2 regions of the Paenibacillus allorhizosphaerae genome follow, and region 1 is predicted to be linked to the other one. Evidence: a T-box and tRNA genes for the amino acid it is inferred to sense, from the RefSeq annotation. Region 1 holds a T-box; the other holds one or more tRNA genes.
What was found. The T-box of region 1 lies ahead of gltX (glutamate--tRNA ligase). A T-box ahead of a tRNA ligase gene usually reads a tRNA of that ligase, here a tRNA-Glu.
Positions count from the first base shown of each region.

Region 1 (6,085 bases):
GTTCGGCACGATGGTGAACGTTACAAACGGCAAGGACGATACATCCGTGACGGATTCGGTATACGGCAAGGACGGGAAAAAAAAGCCGTTGAATGTCGCGGACCTCGCCTGCGTCGTCTCCACGACGATCGAGGAACTACGGGCGTTGACCGATCTGAATGCAGACAGTGCCTATTTGGTGACGAACGCAGGGCAAGAAGGTCACTACGTCTACGATCCGGCAGATACAACCTCGACCGATAATATCGGCCTCATTGTCGTTTCGACGGGTGGAGCGCGGTTTAAGCGTCTGTTGGAGACGCCATACCTGAATGTGAAGTGGTTCGGCGCGAAGGGCGACGGCGTTACGGACGATATGGCCGCAATCCAGCGGACCCTTGATGCCGCTTCGGCCAGAGGCGGCGGAACCGTATTCATTCCGAATGGGACGTACATCGTATCGCCTTCCGGTCAGAACCGGCTCTTTTTGCGCAACAACGTCAATTTGCTGGGAGAAGGCACCAGCACTGTGATCAAAGTGAAAGACAACGCCGGAGACTACGGCATGATCTTCGGCGCCAACTCCTCGACGCCTCTCCGCGACGTCCGCATCTCCCATTTGCGCGTCGACCAGAACCCGCAAAACAATCTGACTTGCAACATCGATTCCTCGAGGACGGACTCGTATTATTGGCAGTTCGCAATCGCCCTGTACAATTATGAGAACATCGTCATCGATAACGTTACGTTCGACCCCACCTGCGGCAAAAACACCATCACACTAAACAAAATTACAGCAAAGAACGCCATCATCACAAACTGCCGCTTTAATTTTGTCCGGGCAAAAGGCGATCCCGATTACGACAACTCGGCTATCTACCTGAACGGGCGAAGCCACACCGTATCGAATTGCCTGTTTTATTCCGACCCGAGTCAAAAGGCGAGAGGCGCGATTGAAACGCATGCAGGCACAAGCGTCATCTCCAATAATATCAGCGACGGCTATTATACAGGCATCAATCTGCAATCGAGCGAATCCAGCGGCGAGCATTGCGATATGACGGTCACGAACAATACGATCAGCAACGCAAACCAAGGCATCCAGTTCGGTCCCCGACTGCAGCATGGAATTAAAAATGTTGTGATCTCGAACAATACGATCCATCTGATCAATACCGTGCACCTGCGTACGCTTACGACCGGCATCTCGACCGCTGGCAGCTCGGAAGACGTAGGCCCCCACGAAAATATTACGATTACCGGTAATACGATCGTTTTCGAAGAGGAGTTCACCCGCCGCTCGTCATTAAACGAAGGGGCATACGGCATCAGCTTGTACCGGAATTGTAATTATACGAATGTCGTCATCAGCGACAACCTCATCCGCAATGCGCCGGTGACCGGAATACGGGTTGGCAGCACCGCTAAGGTAGGGGTGTCGACGAATATCAAGATTAGCGGCAACATGATCGTCAATGCGGGCCATTATCCAGCAACCTCAGAGCTGTACCGAGCGGGAATTCTGCTGCGGTCAACGGTGAACGGGGCGGACATCTCCGGTAATTACATCTCCGATACATACGATGAGGCGAAGGGGTTGTTCTCGATCCGGGTCAACGATTTCGACGGCACATTCACGAACGTTTCGGTAAAAAACAACTTGATCACCACGAAGCAAGGCGGCCTCTGGTTTAGCGTAAGCCCGTCGGTCCAGATGGACGCTCCGCCGGCCAAAACCGTCACGACGTTCCCGCCGACTTCCGGTACGTATATACAAGGCGAGATCGTGCTCGTCACGGGACTGAGCGTCGATGCCGGCAAAACCCCGGCCGGCTTCAAAGTCACGTCGACAGGGAGCGCTGGAACGCTGACCAGCGTGACTGGGACGGGTACCAGCGGCACGCCATACCTTGTTGTGAACGACGTATCCCAACTGCAGCCGGAGCAGTGGATCCGCATCGAGCAGGGCAATCAGCTTCGGCGGATCGTGCGGATCTCGGGCAATCAGCTGCGGTTGAACGCGAACTTGACGGCAGCCGCGACTTCGAGTCCCGTTGCTTTCGCCGCCCCGGGCTATCTGGCCTTCGGCAGCATAGGCAAACTGCCTGCCGTTCCCGATACAAGCGGTTCCAATCTGGAACAACTGGAGTTGGAAGTGAACCAGTTAAAGCAAAGGATGCGCGACTACGGCATGATCTTCTGAGCCGCGAGTAGCGTTTCCATAATTATCATGTGGCCGATCTCGTATTCATAAAATATGATGAATTAGGAGGAAACGAGGGAGGCGCCAAAATGATGATTTATCATTAGGGATCAGCCCCTTGACTCCGTTTCTCCAATATGATAATGTTTCAATAATTTACTATTGAATATTGGATACTGCGTTGAAGAGGAACAGTAATTAAGTACTTGGATTACAGAGAGCCCATGATGCTGGGAAATGGGTATCCGAGCTTAATGAAAGAAGCCTTGGAGCAACGGGCCGAAAGAAGGAGTACGCCCGGCGGGTCTTCCCGTTACAGAAGCAGCGTTAGAAGTTTGACGTGATGAAGTGGGTTGAATAACCAAACCAGGTGGTACCGCGGAAGCAGAGCCTTTCGTCCTTGTGAAGAGGACGGGAGGCTTTTTGAGTTTCATAATACCCGAAAGGATGATGCAGGATGAGAACCGATACTGAATTTGTTGCAAACTTACTATTTCCCGAAGTAGAGCTTCCCCCCGAGGATATTTTTCGCAGGTTCCCGCAAAGAAAGAGGACCGCATCTGCAAAAGTTACAAGGTTCGCTCCGAGTCCTACCGGGTTACTTACGATTGGCGGGTTGTATGCGACATTTATTTCGGAAAGAATGGCGCATCAGTCTGAAGGCATATTTTATGTACGGATTGAAGATACGGACAAAAAACGCGAAGTAGCAGGCAGCGTCGAAGAAATTTTGCGATCCTTGGAATATGTTGGCCTTCGCATAGATGAAGGCATGATCGGCATAGGTGCCGAAACGGGCGCTTACGGACCGTACAATCAAAGTTCCAGAACTGCGATTTATAACGTATTCATTAAACATTTGCTCAAACAAGGCCTTGCTTATCCGTGTTTCTGCGACGAGAATGAATTGCATACCATCAGAGAAGCGCAACGATCCGTCAACGCAACGACCGGTTATTACGGAAAATGGGCTGTACACCGATCGTTTACGCTTCCGCAAATCAAGCAAGAGCTGGACAAAGGAAAACCATATGTTATTCGGTTAAAATCTCCGGGTTCGGCTGATCGAAGAATCACATATCGGGATCTCATTAAAGGCGAAATTGAACTGCCTGAGAATGATCAGGACGTTGTCATCATGAAATCCGACGGCATTCCGACTTATCATTTTGCCCATGCGGTAGACGATTGCCTGATGGGTACGACTCACGTGATTCGTGGAGATGAATGGATCGCGTCCGTCCCAATCCACTTGCAGCTGTTTGATGTTCTTGGTTTCACTCCGCCGGAATATGGGCATTTGGCTCCGATTATGAAAATGGAAGGCAGCACGAAACGCAAATTCAGCAAGCGTAAAGATCCGGATGCAGCGGTACGGTTTTACCGGGAGCAGGGGTATCCGGGACTGGCGATATCGGAATATTTCATGACGCTCATCAATTCGAATTATGAAGAGTGGAGAATGAGCAATCGAGCGGCGTCGTATACCGGCTATACGATCGACATGAACAAAATGAATGCGAGCGGGGCCTTATTCGATTTTAATAAGCTGAATGATATTGCGAAAAATACGATTGCCGGACTTTCTTCGCAGGAAGTCTACAGGCAGGCCTGCCATTGGGCTGAACGATATGATCGCGAGCTGCACGTGCGACTCATCACGCATCCCGATTATTCCATGCAAATTTTCAACATAGGCAGGAATTCGGATAAGCCAAGGAAAGATTTGGCAAAATGGTCGGATGTCCCATCGATGATCGATTACTTTTTTGACGATAGCTATGCCCGAGTGATGCGCGTTGCATGGGAAACGCTGCTTGCAACCTGGAATGCTGAAGAAGCCAATCTAATTCTCGAGCGCTACGAAGCTGTATTCTGTGTCGACGATGACAAAGACGCCTGGTTCGCCAAACTGAGAACGGTAGCGGAGAACCACGGATTCGCGAGTAATGCCAAGAGCTATAAGAACAATCCATCCCGATACAAAGGACATGTGGGGGATGTCGCGATGCTCCTTAGAATCGCTTTGACCGGCAGGACCCATACACCGGATTTGTATGAAATTATGCTGGTGATGGGGGAAGACCGGGTTCGTGGCCGACTGAAATCATTCGCCGCAATGACGATTTGAAGGGGGCACCCATTTTCTGTAGAAAGGGAAATCTTTGTGCAGACGCGGCTATTCAAGGACCTCTTCCAGAATCGATCTGGGGGAGGTCTTTTTGTGAAACATCCGTACCGGCGATTTCCAGACGGTTGATCTTAAAAATCAGGGCATCGCCCGGGCTGTCAGGTGATATCTTAATTTCGGATAGCCCATCTTAAAAACGGATTACGGCAAAAGTTAACCACGGCTTATGAAGTTAAAATCGAATTATTTCGCTCGCGCTACAACTTGTGTTAAATAGAAAGTAGCGAAATCGACCCGCGCTCCCTCTAATATGCCACACTTTCACCAACAAGCTAAGCAGCTTCGCTCCGGCCGTTCTGAATCGTTTCGCCGGAGCCGGGCATTTCGCTAAGCAGAGTTTCATTTAAAGGAGGAAAAAAGGGGTATGAACCATGAAAAGCGGAAACGATGGTTAGCCGCAGGGACGACGGCGCTGCTGTCGGTCTCGATCATTACAGGGTGCAATTCGAGTACGGGGAAACAGACGACAGATAAGCAGCAAACCGGAGAGCCCCCGAAATTGCAAACGCTTACGTATTGGGTGGGCCTCGCCAGTAATGTTGCGGCTACGCTGAAAAGCTTTGGGGAAATGACGGTTTATCAGGAGCTGCAGAAACGAACCGGAACGAATGTACAGTTCCAGCATCCGCCGGTAGGGCAGGAGAAGGATCAATTCAATCTGATGATTACCGGGAACAAGCTGCCGGATGTTATCGAATATGGCTGGACGGGGTATCCGGGCGGTCCGGAGAAAGCGATCAAAGACGGAAAGATCATTAAACTCAACGATATAATCGCTAAGAATGCGCCGAATTTAAAGAAAATACTGGATTCGAACCCGGATTGGAAAAAGCAGATCGTCACCGACGAAGGCAGTATTTACGGATTCCCGTTCCTGCGCGGCGACGATTATTTGCTGGTCAGCAACGGGATCGCTCTCCGTAAAGACTGGCTTGATAAACTGAACATGAAAATGCCGGAAACGCTTGACGATTGGCATACCGTGCTGACGGCGATCAAGAAGAGCGACCTTAACGGGAACGGCAAACCGGATGAAATTCCGCTTCTGATCGGCAAAGGCGATATGGGGGGAGCGATTCCGTTTCTCGGATCGTTCGGCGTGAATTACGATTTTTATCAAGTGAACGGAAAAGTGAGCTTCGGACCGACACAGCCGGAGTACAAGCAATTTCTCATGCTGATGAACGGATGGTACAAGGAAGGACTGCTCGATCCGGACTTCGCCGTTACGGATAGCAAGCTCAAGGACGCCAAGGTGACGGGAAATCAGCTGTTCGCCACCGTTATGAGCACAGGCTCCGGCATCGGGAATTATACTTCGCTCGTGAATAATAAAATACCCGGCTTCAAGCTTGTGGCCGCTCCGTTCCCTGTAGTCAAACAGGGCGACAAAAAGATGTGGAGCGCGAAGTCGTACAACTTCTCCGGCGGGATCGCCGCTGCGATTACTACATCCAACACCAATCCGGAAGCAACGGCCAAATGGCTGGACTACGCCTATAGCGATGAAGGCAAGATGATGTTTAATTTCGGCGTTGAAGGCACCTCTTACAAAATGGAAAACGGATACCCGGTTTACTTGGACAGCATCATGAACCCGAAAGATACGTCCATGGCGTATGCGATGGCCCGCCATGTGCGCGCCAACTTCAACGGTCCTTTCGTGCAAGACAAGCGATATATGGAGCAATATGCCGCTCTGCCCGAGCAGA
Region 1 covers NZ_JBHSRV010000001.1:152,842-158,926, reverse strand. Annotated here, with positions in the region: gene ACFQI7_RS00620 (glycosyl hydrolase family 28-related protein) at 1-2,182, shown strand, start outside; T-box leader at 2,355-2,587, shown strand; gene gltX (glutamate--tRNA ligase) at 2,640-4,313, shown strand; gene ACFQI7_RS00610 (extracellular solute-binding protein) at 4,738-6,085, shown strand, end outside.

Region 2 (6,085 bases), on a different contig from region 1:
AATGAAAACGGCGATCCATGAGCGTATTTTAAAACAGATTGCGGCGGAGCTCCAGCTGCCGGCGGGACGCGTAAGGACGACGATCGGACTGCTGGAAGAGGGGAACACGATTCCGTTCATCGCCAGGTACCGAAAAGAAATGACCGGAGAGCTCGACGAAAACCAGCTGCGGGACATCGAGGAGCGACATACATATCTTAAAAACTTGGAAGACCGCAAGCTGGAGGTCATAAGACTCATCGATGAGCAAGGCAAGCTGACCGGCGAACTACGCTCCGCGATCGAGAGCGCCGTCAAGCTGCAGGAAGTGGAGGACTTGTACCGGCCGTACAGGCAAAAGCGGAAGACGCGGGCAAGCGTGGCCAAGGAAAAGGGACTCGAACCGCTTGCGGATTGGATGTTGAAGCAGCCGAAGCAGGGCGATGTAATGGCGGAAGCCGGCAAATATGTGAGCGAAGACAAAGGCGTTGGCTCTGCCGAGGAAGCGGTACAGGGCGCGATGGATATTATCGCGGAGCAGATCGCCGACGACGCAAAGGTGAGAGCTTGGGTACGCCGCCAAACATACGAGCAAGGCATCCTTCGCACGGAGGCTAAAAATGCGGATCAAGAGTCCGTGTACGAGATGTATTATGCATATCAGGAGCCGGTCCGCAAGCTGCCGCCGCATCGCATATTGGCGATTAACCGCGGGGAGCGGGAAGAGGTGCTGAAAGTGTACCTCGAAGTTCCGACAGAACGAATCCATGACTACATCGCAAAGCAGTATATAAAAGGCCCGTCCGTCGTGCGCGAGACGCTGATAGCTGTGATTGAGGATGCTTACAAGCGGCTGATCGCTTCGTCCATCGAACGCGAGGTTCGGAATGAAATGACGGAGAAAGCCGAGGAGAAGGCGATCGAAGTATTCGCCGAAAATCTTCGCAACCTGCTGCTGCAGCCCCCAGTCAAAGGGAAAGTGGTACTGGGCGTAGACCCGGCCTACCGGACAGGCTGTAAGCTCGCGGTCGTGGACGATACGGGCAAAATGCTGGAAATCGCCGTCACGTATCCGACGCCGCCGAATAATAAGGTTGCGGAAGCGAAAGCGGCTTTTAAAAAATTGATCGATAAATATAGCGTCGAGCTGATCGTTATCGGTAACGGTACGGCGTCGCGTGAGACGGAGCAGTTTGTTGCGGAGCTGATCGGTGAGGTGAAATCACGCAAGCTGCAATATTTGATCGTGAACGAGGCGGGTGCGAGCGTGTATTCCGCATCGAAGCTTGCCCAGACCGAGTTCCCCGAGCTGGATGTAGCTGAGCGAAGTGCGATCTCCATCGCGCGCAGGCTCCAAGATCCGCTGGCCGAGCTGGTAAAGATCGAGCCGAAGGCGATCGGAGTAGGCCAGTACCAGCACGACGTCACGCAAAAAAGGCTCGAGGAGAGCCTCAAGTTTGTCGTAGAGTCTGCGGTAAACCATGTCGGTGTGGACGTAAACACAGCTTCGCCGTCGCTTCTTTCCTATGTTTCGGGGATTAATAGCACCCTGGCTAAAAACATCGTGAAATACCGCGACGAAAACGGGAAATTCGAGCGCAGGGCTCAGCTGCAAAAGGTGCCGCGGCTAGGGGCGAAAGCGTTCGAGCAATGCGCAGGCTTTCTGCGGATCGGCGAAGGGAACAGTCCGCTGGATAATACGCCGATTCATCCGGAGTCTTACGACGTGGTGGACAAGCTGTTTTGCGAGCTGAAGCTCGAGCTGTCCCAGCTCGGCAGCGCGCAGCTGAAGGAAATGCTGCAGCGGCTTGAGCCGGAGGAACTCGCGCCGAAGCTGGGCGTTGGCGTGCCGACGCTTCGCGATATTCTGGATTCGCTGCAGCGGCCGGGACGCGATCCGAGGGAAGACGTGCCAGCGCCGATATTCCGTACGGATGTGCTCCAAATCGAGGATTTGTCTCCGGGCATGGAGCTTAAGGGCACCGTTCGCAATGTCATTGACTTCGGCGCTTTCGTCGACATCGGGATTAAGAACGATGGGCTGGTGCATATTTCACAGCTTAGCGATTCTTACGTGAAACATCCGATGGATGTCGTTTCCGTCGGTGATGTCGTTACGGTGTGGGTGCTCAATGTTGATTTGAAGAAAGGCCGCGTAGGGCTTACGATGAAAAAGCCCTCCTAACGCATAAAAATAGAGCATGCGCCGGCGCAGGAAAAGCACTGCCCTTCTTGCGACGCGCTGATGCTCTATTCGTTTTTTTATGATTACAATTCAGATGTCGACGATTCGCCGTCGCTTTTTCTCGTCCGGTAAAAAAACCAGCAATCGTTAAGCAGTCGGATTTGCCGGCGGTTTTTATTGTAAAACGCTCGCATTAACTGGTTGCAAAGCCATTGTGGCAAGACGATCAGTCCCTTCCGTTCTAGCTGCCTTCTCTTTGGTATAACATATGGGCGGCAGAAGATAACGGTGCAGGTCCCAAACGGTATGGTTTGCTTGCAAAATCAATCGATTGCTCCTAATGGAATAGAGGCAGCTTACGCGAATTCTTCCTCGTCCTCATACCACTGCTCCAGCTGTGCTTGAAGCGCGCGGATTTCCGTGAGCAAGGAGACGAGCGGGTATTCTTTTTCCTGAATCGAAGCAAACGTTTGCTCCAACCGGTTGATGTATTCCAACCCGTTGTGAAGCTTGTAATCCGGATGTACGATCTCCAGGTTGTCGAATTCCGCAATGAAGCTGGGCAGCGCTGGCACACTGCTTGCGGTCAACTTGCTTACTTCTTTATGAAGACGCTGATTCAGGGCAGCCAACTGGTACATATGGGAAGCGGGCATTTCCACAAATTCAATCGTCTCACTTTGTTTGAGCAATGCATACTTTTTAGACATGGTTGGAAAAGCTCCTCTCATAAGGGGAAAAGTGTCTTAGAACGTCCGATATTGATGATTCCTACTTGACAGTGTAGCCTAAGCAGTGGTTACAATTCAAGTGAGAACATTAGAGAGATACTAGAAAACCAAGGGTGGGAGAGCTGATGGATGACCGACAGCTGCAGCTGTGGGTGGAGCAAATCTCGCTGTCGTCGTTTGGACGTCCTTTCGTACATCGGGCGAGGTTTAATCGAAGGCTTCGTTCGACAGGGGGGCGATATTTTACCCGGACGCACGATATCGAGATCAGTTGGCTGCAATATGAACAGTTTGGGGCAGCCGATGTGGAGAAAATCATTAAGCACGAGCTGTGTCATTACCACTTGCATTTGCTCAAGCAGGGGTACCAGCACCGGGATGAAGATTTTAAGCGGCTGCTCGACCAAGTGGGCGGGACGCGGTACTGCAAATCGCTTCCGTCGTCGCTTCAGCGCAAGGAGCCGTATCGCTACAAGCTGGTATGCGTGAACTGCCGTGCTGAATATATGCGCAAACGGAAGGCCGATCCAAGGAAATATGTGTGCGGTTATTGCAAGGGCAAATTGAAGCTGCATCAACTTGACTTGAAGAAACATTCATGATAAATTAAAGATTGTCATTCCCTGATAGCTCAGTTGGTAGAGCACTCGACTGTTAATCGAGTTGTCACAGGTTCGAGTCCTGTTCGGGGAGCCATTTTTTCTTGGAGAGATACCCAAGTGGCTCAAGGGGACCCTCTGCTAAGGGGTTAGACTGCGTAAGTGGTGCGAGGGTTCGAATCCCTCTCTCTCCGTATATAACAAAGGAACCGCCGAAAGGCGGTTTTTTTGTTATATACGGGAGTAAAAGAGGGGTTTGAACCCGAGAAGAGGGGGCGTCGGAGCAGTGAGTAGATGCTGCGGAGTCTCGCGAGCGAAGCGCGAGTATCCCTCTCTCTCCGTATAATAAAGAAACCGCCGAAAGGCGTTTTTTTTGTTGTATACAGGAGTAAGAGGGTAAGAGAGGGGGGCAAGTATAAATCCGTACTTCGTATTTCGATTTCAAAAAAAATAGAAAAAAGGGTTGTCAATCCGTGTCGACTCCGATATAATAACACTTGCCGCTCAAAAAGACGGCGTTTATAACAAGCGTGGCCCGTTGGTCAAGGGGTTAAGACACCTCCCTTTCACGGAGGTAACAGGGGTTCGAATCCCCTACGGGTCATTATAAAAAGCAGGGGATGAGAACCCGAAGGGTTCGTCGGAGCTTGGCTTCAGAAGCGTAAGCTGCGCAGTCTCGGAGTGAAACGGAGAGTATCCCCTACGGGTCATTACAAAAGCAGGGGATGAGAACCCGACGGGTTCGTCGGAGCTTGGCTTCGGAAGCGTAAGCTGCCCAGTCTCAGCCTCCTGCTATTTTTAATACGCGGTTGTGGTGGAATGGCAGACACGCTATCTTGAGGGGGTAGTGGGCGTACGCTCGTGGAGGTTCGAGTCCTCTCAACCGCATAGATTGTTTTTTGGGAAAGCCCGCGCGAGCGGGCTTTTTTACTGTTTGTCGAACAAGGTACCTGCATAGCTGGACCGTCCTGCGATCACGCAATAGCCGCGGGAAGCCTACCGCCCCGAATCGATCAGTTCCGCTTCAACTCTCCTTACCGGTGCCCGACCTGACATTTTGCAAAATACATTATGACATTCCCTTTTATACCAATTCGAGGTAATCTAAAAGTAATCGAAAGAAGCATGCACACAAATCCAGGAAACCGGGGAGTTGTTCGAATGAAGCGGCCGAATATTTTGTTAATCACGAGCGATCAGCAGCACTGGAACACGATCGGGGCTTTCAATCCGGAGTTACGCACGCCTAGCTTGGACCGGCTGGCTAAGGAAGGGACGACCTTTACCCGCGCCTATTGTCCGAATCCGACCTGTACGCCAACGCGGGCGTCCATCATAACAGGGATGTACCCGAGCCAGCATGGCGCCTGGACGCTTGGGACGAAGCTGCTGGAAGACCGTCATACGGTCGGAGAAGATTTCGCAGCAGCAGGCTATAAGACGGCGTTGATCGGGAAGGCGCATTTTCAGCCGCTGAAAGAAACGGAGCAATATTCATCGCTGGAATCGTATCCGGTCTTGCAGGATTTGGACTTTTGGCGGACGTTCCACGGTCCGTTTTACGGCTTCGACCATGTCGAGCTCGCGCGCAATCATGCGAACGAAGCTCATGTCGGCCAGCACTACGCCGTTTGGATGGAGGAGAAGGGCTGCAGCAACTGGCGGGATTATTTTTTGCCGCCGACCGGTACGATGGATAAGAAAATACGGCATAAATGGCCGATTCCGGAACAATACCATTACGATACGTGGATTGCCGAGCGGACGAATGCGCTGCTGGAACAATATAAGGAAGAGGATCAGCCGTTTTTCCTTTGGTCGAGTTTCTTTGATCCGCATCCGGACTATTTGGTGCCGGAGCCGTGGGATACGATGTACGACCCGGAGAAGCTCTCGATCCCGGCAATCACGCCGGGGGAACACGATCGCAATCCGCCGCATTTCGGAATGACGCAGCAGGAAAAGCCGGACTTCAGCCATTTGCGGGAGAGCGGCTTCGGCGTGCACGGCTACCGCTCGCATTTGATGCCGGAGGCCGAACGGAAGCGGATTGTAGCAACCTATTATGCGATGATCAGTCTGATGGATAAATATATCGGCAAAATACTCGACAAGCTAGACGAGCTCGGCTTGGCGGACAATACGGTGGTCATCTTCACAACCGACCACGGTCATTTCTTCGGTCAGCACGGGCTTCAGCATAAGGGCGGATTCCACTATGAGGACTTGATTAAGCTGCCGTTCCTCGTGCGCTATCCGGGGCATGTGCCGGAAGGGAAGCGAACTGCCGCTATACAGTCGCTTGTTGATTTGGCACCGACGATGCTGAGCTTTTGCGGGATCGATGTGCCGGCTGCGATGACCGGTGTAGATCAAAGCGCCGTCTGGACAGGGGAGCGGGAGCGGGCTCGCGACCACGCGATATGCGAGTTCCGGCATGAGCCGACGACCATCCATCAGAAGACGTATGTGGATGAGCGTTATAAAATCACGGTGTACTACAACCAAACATACGGCGAAATATTCGATCTTCAGGAGGACCCGGGCGAGCTTCGCAATCTGTGGGACGATCCGGAACATGCCTCTTTAAA
Region 2 covers NZ_JBHSRV010000007.1:260,404-266,488, reverse strand. Annotated here, with positions in the region: gene ACFQI7_RS24455 (Tex family protein) at 1-2,164, shown strand, start outside; gene cmpA (cortex morphogenetic protein CmpA) at 2,248-2,385, opposite strand; gene ACFQI7_RS24445 (hydrolase/acyltransferase) at 2,521-2,874, opposite strand; gene ACFQI7_RS24440 (SprT family protein) at 3,021-3,497, shown strand; tRNA gene ACFQI7_RS24435 (tRNA-Asn) at 3,516-3,591, shown strand; tRNA gene ACFQI7_RS24430 (tRNA-Ser) at 3,601-3,688, shown strand; tRNA gene ACFQI7_RS24425 (tRNA-Glu) at 4,027-4,098, shown strand; tRNA gene ACFQI7_RS24420 (tRNA-Leu) at 4,300-4,382, shown strand; gene ACFQI7_RS24415 (sulfatase family protein) at 4,656-6,085, shown strand, end outside.
Region 2: it has a tRNA-Glu gene. The T-box ahead of gltX (glutamate--tRNA ligase) is inferred to sense a tRNA for this amino acid. The anticodon was not compared.